Regions from separate parts of the Streptomyces sp. NPDC096013 genome, predicted to be linked through region 1. Evidence: riboswitches for the same ligand, from Rfam matches in the RefSeq annotation. Region 1 holds a riboswitch; the other holds the start of a gene.
The links. A riboswitch is a leader RNA that binds a small molecule or an ion and turns the genes downstream of it on or off. The one in region 1 is predicted to bind S-adenosylmethionine.

Region 1 (4,415 bases):
GCACGTACCTGTCGTTCTTCCTCTTCGGCGGCGAGTTCCCGGGCGGCGACTTCGTCGCACGGTTCTACTCGATCCACATCCTGCTGCTGCCGGGCATCATGCTCGGCCTGGTGGTCGGCCACCTGATCCTGGTCTTCTACCACAAGCACACGCAGTTCGCGGGCCCCGGAAAGACGAACAACAACGTCGTCGGCATGCCGCTGCTGCCGGTCTACATGGCCAAGGCCGGAGGCTTCTTCTTCCTGGTCTTCGGTGTCATCGCGGCCATCGCCGCGGTCGCCTCGATCAACCCGATCTGGTCGATGGGTCCCTACCGTCCCGACATGGTCTCCACGGGCGCCCAGCCCGACTGGTACATGGGCTTCTCCGAGGGCCTGATCCGTGTCATGCCGGGCTGGGAGATCAACTTCTGGGGTCACACGCTCGTCCTGGGTGTGTTCATCCCGCTGGTGATCTTCCCGCTGGTCCTGGTGTCGATCGCGGTCTACCCGTTCATCGAGGCCTGGGTCACCGGCGACAAGCGCGAGCACCACATCCTGGACCGCCCGCGCAACGCCCCGACCCGTACGGCCTTCGGCGCCGCGTGGATCTCGTGGTACTTCGTCCTGCTCGTCGGTGGCGGCAACGACATCTGGGCCACGCACTTCCACCTGTCGATCAACTCGATCACCTGGTTCGTGCGCGTCGGCTTCTTCGTGGTGCCGGTGCTGGTCTTCATCGCCACCAAGCGGTTCTGCCTCGGCCTCCAGCGCCGGGACCGGGAGAAGGTGCTGCACGGCCGCGAGTCCGGCATCATCAAGCGCCTGCCGCACGGTGAGTTCGTCGAGATCCACGAGCCGCTCAGCCAGGACGCGCTGCACACGCTCACCGCGCACGAGCAGTACGCGCCGGCCGCGATCGGCGCGACCGTCGACGACAACGGCGTGGAGCGCAAGGTGAAGGGCTCCGAGAAGCTGCGCGCCAAGCTGAGCGAGGCGTACTACGGCGAGGAGTCCCAGATCCCCAAGCCCACCGTCGAGGAGTACAAGGAGATCACGAGCGGCCACGGCCACCACTGATCGCTGAGGCGTCGCCACGCCACAGTCGAAGGGCCCCGTCCGAACACCGGACGGGGCCCTTCGCCGTGCCCCGCGCTGGATAGGGTGGGGGCGCTGTTCAAACCCAGTTTCTACGACACTCAGGAGCGGCCGTATGAGCGCTGTGACCCCCGCTGGAGGCGACACCGCGGCGGCCCGTTCCTGGCCCGACGTACTGAGCGCGCTGCTGGCCGGACAGGACCTGAGCACCGCCGACACGGCGTGGGCGATGGACCGGATCATGAGCGGCGAGGCGGCCGACGCGCAGATCGCGGGCTTCCTGGTGGCGCTGCGGGCCAAGGGCGAGACGGTCGAGGAGATCACCGGGCTCGTCGAGACGATGTACGCCCACGCGAAGCCGCTGCACATCCCGGGACCGGCGGTCGACATCGTCGGCACCGGCGGCGACCGGGCCAAGACGGTGAACATCTCGACGATGTCCGCCATCGTGATCGCCGGCGCCGGTGCGAAGGTCGTCAAGCACGGCAACCGCGCCTCCTCCTCGGCGAGCGGCTCCTCGGACGTCCTGGAGCGGCTCGGCATCAACCTCGACCTGTCGCCCGAGCGGGTCGCGCAGGTGGTGGAGGAGGCCGGGATCACGTTCTGCTTCGCGGCCAAGTTCCACCCCACGATGCGGTTCGCGGGCGCGGTCCGGCGGGACCTGGGGGTGCCGACCGCGTTCAACCTCCTCGGCCCGCTGACCAACCCGGCCAAGGTCACCTCGTCGGCGGTCGGCTGCTTCGACACCCGCATGGCCGGGCTGATCGCGGGCGTGCTGGCCGAACGGGGCTCGTCCGCGCTGGTGTTCCGCGGCGACGACGGCCTCGACGAGCTGACGACCACGGCCACCTCCCGGGTGTGGAACGTCCGTGACGGCAAGGTCACGGAGGAGTCCTTCGACCCGCGGGACGTGGGCCTCGAACTGGTCCCGGTGGAGGCCCTGCGCGGTGCCGACCCCGAGTACAACGCGGACGTGGCCCGCCGTCTCCTGGACGGCGAGACGGGCCCGGTGCGGGATGCCGTACTGCTGAACTCGGCGGCTGCCCTGGTGGCGCTCGAGGCCGGGGACGGGCCGTTGGCGGACCGGATCAGGGCCGGGATGGAGAAGGCGCGGGAGTCGATCGACTCCGGGGCCGCGAAGCGCACCCTGGAGCGCTGGGCGGCCGCCAGCAACGCGTGACCGAGCAGGGCGTCGTCCCGCGATCCGGACACGGGTTGCGGGACGACGATCAGCTCGCGTAGGTTTTCCGACCAGGTCATGAGTGACAGTCATGAGGCCCCGGCCGACTGTCCGGCAACCCTCCGTCCGTGGCGGGGTGCCCCGGGTGAAGACCAGGCCGTAGGCAGCGAGGTCTGCGGCAAGCGCGGGCCCCTCGAAAGACACCAGGGGTCCTGGTCATCGAGGGAGCCCTCTGTGAGCAAGCGAATGCGATAGGGCGTCGAGCCCCGCCTCCGCATACCCCCTTCTTCTTTTCCTGCGCCGCGGCCGTGTCGGCTCGCGCAGTGAATTCGCCTGCCTCTCACGGGAGTTCGCCATGTCTGTCACCACCGTTGCCGCCGCCCGGACCATTTGCGCCCCGCTGCCCGTTCTCGGCCGGGATGTCACCGTCCCGCTCGTCACGGGCGGCGAGGTCACCTACGCGGCGCTCGACTACGCGGCCAGCGCCCCCGCCCTCCAGCGCGTCTGGGACGACGTCGCCGCCTACGCCCCGTACTACGGCAGCGTGCACCGCGGCGCCGGCTACCTCTCGCAGCTCTCCACCGACCTGTTCGAGAACGCCCGCAGGACGGTCGAGGAGTTCCTGGACTGCCGCCCCGACGACCAGCTGATCTTCACCCGCTCCACGACGGACTCCCTGAACCTCCTCGCCGCGGTGCTCCCCGCCGACTGCCAGGTCTTCGTCTTCGAGACCGAGCACCACGCCTCGCTGCTGCCCTGGCAGGACGCCCGGGTCAGCTACCTCGACGCCCCGCGCACCCCGGGCCAGGCGGTGGAGATCCTGGAGCGGGCCCTCGCCGCCCGCGACCCGTACGGCCCGGCCCTGGTCTGCGTCACCGGCGCCTCGAACGTCACCGGCGAGCTGTGGCCGGTACGGGAGCTGGCCGCCGCCGCGCACGCCCACGGCGCCCGGATCGTCCTGGACGCCGCCCAGCTAGCCCCGCACCACCCGGTCTCCGTCCAGGACCTCGACGTCGACTGGATCGCCTTCTCCGGCCACAAGCTCTACGCCCCCTTCGGCTCGGGCGTCCTGGCCGGCCGGGCCGACTGGCTCCAGGCGGCCGACCCCTACCTCGCGGGCGGCGGCGCCAGCCGCAAGGTCACCCGGCGCGAGGACGGGGGAGTGGACGTGGAGTGGCACGACAGCGCCGCGCGGCACGAGGCGGGCTCCCCGAACGTCATCGGCGCCTACTCCATCGCGTCGGCCTGCAAGGCGCTCACCGAGGCGGGCTTCGACACCCTGGTCGCCCGCGAGCAGCACCTGATCGAGAAGGTACGGGCGGGCCTGGCCGAGGTCCCCGAGGTGAAGGTGCTGTCCCTGTTCGGCGACGACGCCCCGCGGGTCGGTGTCATCTCGTTCGTCGTCGACGGCTGGAACAGCTCGCACTTCGCCGCAGCCCTCTCCGCCGAGTACGGCATCGGCGTCCGGGACGGCCTCTTCTGCGCCCACCCCCTGCTCCGCACCCTCCTGGGCACGGACCCCCAGACCCAGGGCGAATGCGGCGCCCCCGAAGCGGCCCCCGGCGAAAAGTCCCTCAACGCCATCCGCGTCAGCTTCGGCGCGGGCACCCCGGACGAGCACGTGGAGCGTTTCGTGAGCGCGGTCCGCGAACTGGTCACCAAGGGCGCCAAGTGGACCTACCACACGGAAAACGGCCGCTGCGTACCGGCGGTGTGATCTGCCGGCTGCTGTGAAGGGGGTGCGCTGCAACGCGGCTCAAGGGCAACCCCCCCAGGGGCGCGGGGAACTGCGCGACCAGCCACGACGGACCGGTCACCCGCACATGCTCCGCGCCCCGCACACGATTAGGCGCCCGACCTCACGAGTCCAACCCGATAGCAAAAGCCGCCTCAAGGTCATGCTGCGAGTACGTCCGGAACGCCACGTGCGTATCCGTCCCCTCCACCCCGGGAATCTTGGAGATCCGCCCGGGGATGACATCGGCCAGATCCTCGTGCTCCCGCACCCGCACCATCGCGATCAAGTCATACGTACCGGTGACAGAGAAGACCTCGCTCACGGAGTCGAGCGCGGCGATCGACTCGGCGATCTCCGGAATCCGGTCCACGCTGGTCTTGATGAGGACGATCGCGGTGATCACGGCTGGTTCTCTCCCTCG
Region 2 (4,415 bases), on a different contig from region 1:
TGCACCTCCGCCGTGTAGTCGCGGTAGACGGCGAGGTCCTGCCGGGACGGGTAGGCGAACGCCACATGGACGACCTGCTCCAGCAACTCCGGGTGGTCGTCGAGGAGCTGGCGGTAGGCGAGCAGCCCGCGCACGATGTTCTTGGACAGTTCGGTGCGGTCGACCCGGACGATCGTCCGGCGGCCCGCGCCGATCTCCTCCCGGAGGGCGGTGATCCGCTCCTCCACGTCCGCCTCGTGCGAGCGGGCCCGCAGGAAGTCGGCGTCGGCGCCCAGACCGTGGACACCGATCCGGGTGTCCCCGACGCCTCCGGCGAACTCCGTACAGCAGGCCGTGAACGCGTCCGCCCAGCGGTGGGTGAGGAAGCCGAGCCGGTCCGCGCCGAGCATGCCCGTCAGCAGTTGCTCCCGGATGTCGTCCGGCAGCATCCGGAAGTAGTCGGCCGGCGCCCACGGCGTGTGCGAGAAATGGCCGATGCGCAGGTCGGGGCGGAGCTCGCGCAGCATCCCGGGGACCAGGCACAGGTGGTAGTCCTGCACGATCGCGACCGCGCCCTCGGCCGCCTCCTGGGCCAGCGCCTCCGCGAACGCCCGGTTGTACGCCTCGTACGACGCCCACTGGCGCCGGAACTCCGCGTCGAAGACCGGCTCCAGCGGGGTCTGGTACAGCATGTGGTGGACGAACCACAGCACGGAGTTGGCGATGCCGTTGTAGGCGTCGGTGTGCACGTCGGCCGGGATGTCCAGCATCCGTACGCCGTCCTCGCCGACTCCGCGCCGCACCGCCTCGCGGTCGCCGTCGGAGAGCGCCGAGCACACCCACAGCGCGTCGGCGTCGGGCCCGATGGCCGAGAGTCCGGACACCAGCCCGCCGCCACCGCGTCTGGCGCGGAGCGAACCGTCGTCGCCCACCTCGTACGAGACGGGACCGCGATTGGACGCGACGAGCACCTGAGCAGCACCGCGAGGGGGCGTGGAGGCCGCAGAAGTGGAAGCTGTGGTGGAAGCCGTGGAAGCCATACGCCACAACCTAGCCCGGCCCGGAAACGCTCAAACGTACGGACGGCCGTCTGCGGACCGTATGAGTCCGTATACGACCGTCCGTGACCGTCTGCGCCGCTTATGCGACCTTGCGGGACTGGTATTCGGTGATGTCCACCATCGGCGGCCGCTCCTCCAGGTCGACGGAGTAGGTGCGCGGCTCGAAGCCGTCCGGACCCCGCTCGAACTGGGTCAGGACCGGCCGGATGAGGTGGCCGCGGGCCAGCCGCAGCTGGGCTGTGCGGTAGATCTGCGCGGCCATCCGGCCCAGGGCATGCCCGTCCTGGTGCCGGTGCTTGCGGACGCCGACATCGACCTGGGCGAGGGCGTCGAGACCCACCAGGTGCAACGCGTCGACCAGCATGCCCAGTTCGACGCCGTACCCGACCGGGAACGGCAGCTGTTCGAGCAGCGAGCGGCGGGCCGCGTACTCGCCGCCGAGCGGCTGCACGAAACCGGCCAGCTGCGGCCAGTGCATGTTCAGCAGCGGGCGGGCCATCAGCTCGGTGACGCGGCCGCCCTGCGCGGCCGTCCTGCCGGAAGCGGTCGCATGCGACTCGGTGCCGAGCGGGCGGTCGTACATCGCCTTGACGAGGTCCACGCCGGGGTCGGTGAGCAGCGGGCCCACGATCCCGGTGACGAAGTCCGAGGAGAACTCCTTCAGGTCCGCGTCGACGAACGCGACGATGTCACCGCTCGTCACCAGCAGCGAGCGCCACAGCACCTCGCCCTTGCCGGGCACGGCGGGGATGCGGGGCAGGATGTCGTCACGGTGCACGACCCGGGCGCCCGCCGCGGCGGCCACCTCGGAGGTGCGGTCGGTGGACCCGGAGTCGACGACGACGATCTCGTCGACGAGGGGGACCTGCTGCATGAGGTCGTGACGGATGATCGCGACGATCTCGCCGACCGTCGCCTCCTCGTTCAGCGCGGGCAGCACCACGGAGACCGACTGCCCCGTGCGGTGTTTGGCGGCCAGGATCTTGTGCAGCGGCCGGTCCGTCAGGGACCAGGAGCGAGTGCTCAGCCAGTGCTCGACATCTTTCAGCACGTTGCGCGGCTCCTCTACGTTCTCTCGGCGGGAGCGGGTCACACGGTGTGTGTGATCCGTCTCGCGGTTCGGACGGCTCTCTTCAACTGTCCTGGCCTTCGGTTACAGTCTTGAACAACGCTGATGACCATCGCATGTCGGGGGCCGTCGGCGTACACAATCGAATACCGCTCATCCAGAGGGGCAGAGGGATACGGCCCGATGAAGCCCCGGCAACCCTCCAGCCGGTCTTGGCACTCAGCTGCGCGCTGACGTGGTGAGGCTCCCGGCTCGGGAAGGTGCCAAATCCGTCTCACGGCGAGATGCGTCGTGAGGAAGATGAGGAGAAAGGGCCTCCCCTCCATGGCTGCGCAGACTGTCGCAAGCACCACGAACCCCGCGAACCCGGACACGACCTCCGCGAACACCGTCGATCTCGGCCCCGCCACCGCGCTCTCCTGCCGCGAGTGCGGCCACCGCGTCCCGCTCGGCCCGGTCTTCGCCTGCGAGGAGTGTTTCGGCCCGCTGGAGATCGCCTACGACTTCTCGGCCTACGACACCGAAGAGCTCCGCAAGCGCATCGAGGCGGGCCCCGCGAACATCTGGCGGTACGCGCCCCTGCTGCCCGTCCCCGCCGACGTGGCCGACAAGCCGAACATCAACCCCGGCTGGACCAAGCTCGTCAAGGCCGACAACCTCGCCCGTGAACTGGGCGTCGACGCGGGCAAGTTGTTCGTCAAGGACGACTCCGGCAACCCGACGCACTCCTTCAAGGACCGCGTCGTGGCCCAGGCCATCGAGGCCGCCCGCGCCTTCGGCTTCACCACCCTCTCCTGCTCCTCCACCGGCAACCTCGCCGGTGCCGTCGGCGCCGCCGCCGCCCGGGCCGGCTTCCGCTCCTGCGTGTTCATCCCGCACGACCTGGAGCAGGGCAAGATCGTCATGGCCGCGATCTACGGCGGCGAGCTGGTCGGCATCGAGGGCAACTACGACGAGGTCAACCGCTTCTGCTCCGAGCTGATCGGCGACCCGGCCGGCGAGGGCTGGGGCTTCGTCAACGTCAACCTGCGCCCGTACTACGCGGAGGGCTCCAAGACCCTCGCGTACGAGATCTGCGAGCAGCTGGGGTGGCAGATCCCGGACCAGCTCGTGGTTCCCATCGCCTCCGGCTCGCAGCTCACGAAGATCGACAAGGGGCTCCAGGAGCTGATCAAGCTCGGGCTCGTCGAGGACAAGCCGTACAAGATCTTCGGCGCCCAGGCCGAGGGCTGCTCGCCGGTGTCCGTCGCCTACAAGGCCGGGCACGACGTCGTACGGCCGCAGAAGCCGAACACGATCGCCAAGTCGCTGGCGATCGGGAACCCCGCGGACGGTCCCTACGTACTGGACATCGCCCGGCGGACCGGCGGGGCGGTCGAGGACGTCAACGACGAGCAGGTCGTCGACGCGATCAAGCTGCTCGCGCGGACCGAGGGGATCTTCGCGGAGACCGCCGGCGGTGTCACGGTGGGTGTGGCGAAGAAGCTGATCGAGAGCGGGCTGCTGGACCCGACGCTCACCACGGTGGTCCTCAACACGGGTGACGGGCTCAAGACGCTGGACGCGGTAGCCGGTACGGGGCTCACCGCGACCATCCGACCGAACCTCGACTCGTTCAGGGAAGCTGGGCTCGCGTCGTAGCGTCGTTCTTCCTCGCGCCCCCCACAGCCATGAGTCGTACCCGACCGGAGGTCATCAGCATGAGCGTCAGTGTCCGCATCCCCACCATCCTGCGCACCTACACCGGCGGGCAGGCCGAAGTCACCGCCGAAGGCGGCACCCTCGCCGAGGTCATCAGCGACCTGGAGAAGAACCACACCGGTATCTCCGCCCGCGTGCTGGACGACCAGGGCAAGCTGCGCCGGTTCGTCAACGTGTACGTCAATGACGACGACGTGCGGTTCGAGCAGGGGCTGGAGACGGCCACTCCGGACGGGGCCGGGGTGTCGATCATTCCGGCGGTTGCCGGAGGCTGATCGTTACCCTGGGTAACGCAGATTACCGAGAGTTCATCCAATTGCCTCCTCCGTGAGAGAAGCGGAGGGGGCAATTCTCTATGGTTGAGCACGGTACAGTTGGGGAACCCGCTCCACTCCGCATGCCGAACGCATATGAGTACTGGCTCCGCGTGCGATGAGAAGTAGCCAAAGTGTGCAGGTCTTTTGCGCCTTATGTTCCCTTTATCGGGCCCGACTTGCCCTGAAGTCGGACGAATTCTCCGTAAATTCCCGACCGGTCCTGCCCGGAATTCTCGTCTGATTGACCTGTTGCAGACGGCAGTTGGACGGATACATTCGGCCGCGGTC

Region 2: it holds a riboswitch for S-adenosylmethionine, as region 1 does, so the genes downstream of both, thrC (threonine synthase) here and ACIRB1_RS09410 (aminotransferase class V-fold PLP-dependent enzyme) in region 1, are expected to answer to the same signal.

Annotation. Positions count from the first base shown of each region.
Region 1 covers NZ_JBIWGK010000002.1:425,546-429,960, forward strand. The annotation lists gene ACIRB1_RS09400 (cytochrome bc complex cytochrome b subunit) at 1-1,058, shown strand, start outside; gene trpD (anthranilate phosphoribosyltransferase) at 1,192-2,256, shown strand; SAM riboswitch class IV at 2,331-2,447, shown strand; gene ACIRB1_RS09410 (aminotransferase class V-fold PLP-dependent enzyme) at 2,612-3,973, shown strand; gene ACIRB1_RS09415 (Lrp/AsnC ligand binding domain-containing protein) at 4,116-4,397, opposite strand; gene ACIRB1_RS09420 (rhomboid family intramembrane serine protease) at 4,394-4,415, opposite strand, start outside.
Region 2 covers NZ_JBIWGK010000003.1:554,938-559,352, reverse strand. The annotation lists gene ACIRB1_RS13995 (trehalose-6-phosphate synthase) at 1-950, opposite strand, end outside; gene ACIRB1_RS13990 (glucosyl-3-phosphoglycerate synthase) at 1,120-2,091, opposite strand; SAM riboswitch class I at 2,260-2,416, shown strand; gene thrC (threonine synthase) at 2,434-3,750, shown strand; gene ACIRB1_RS13980 (MoaD/ThiS family protein) at 3,810-4,085, shown strand.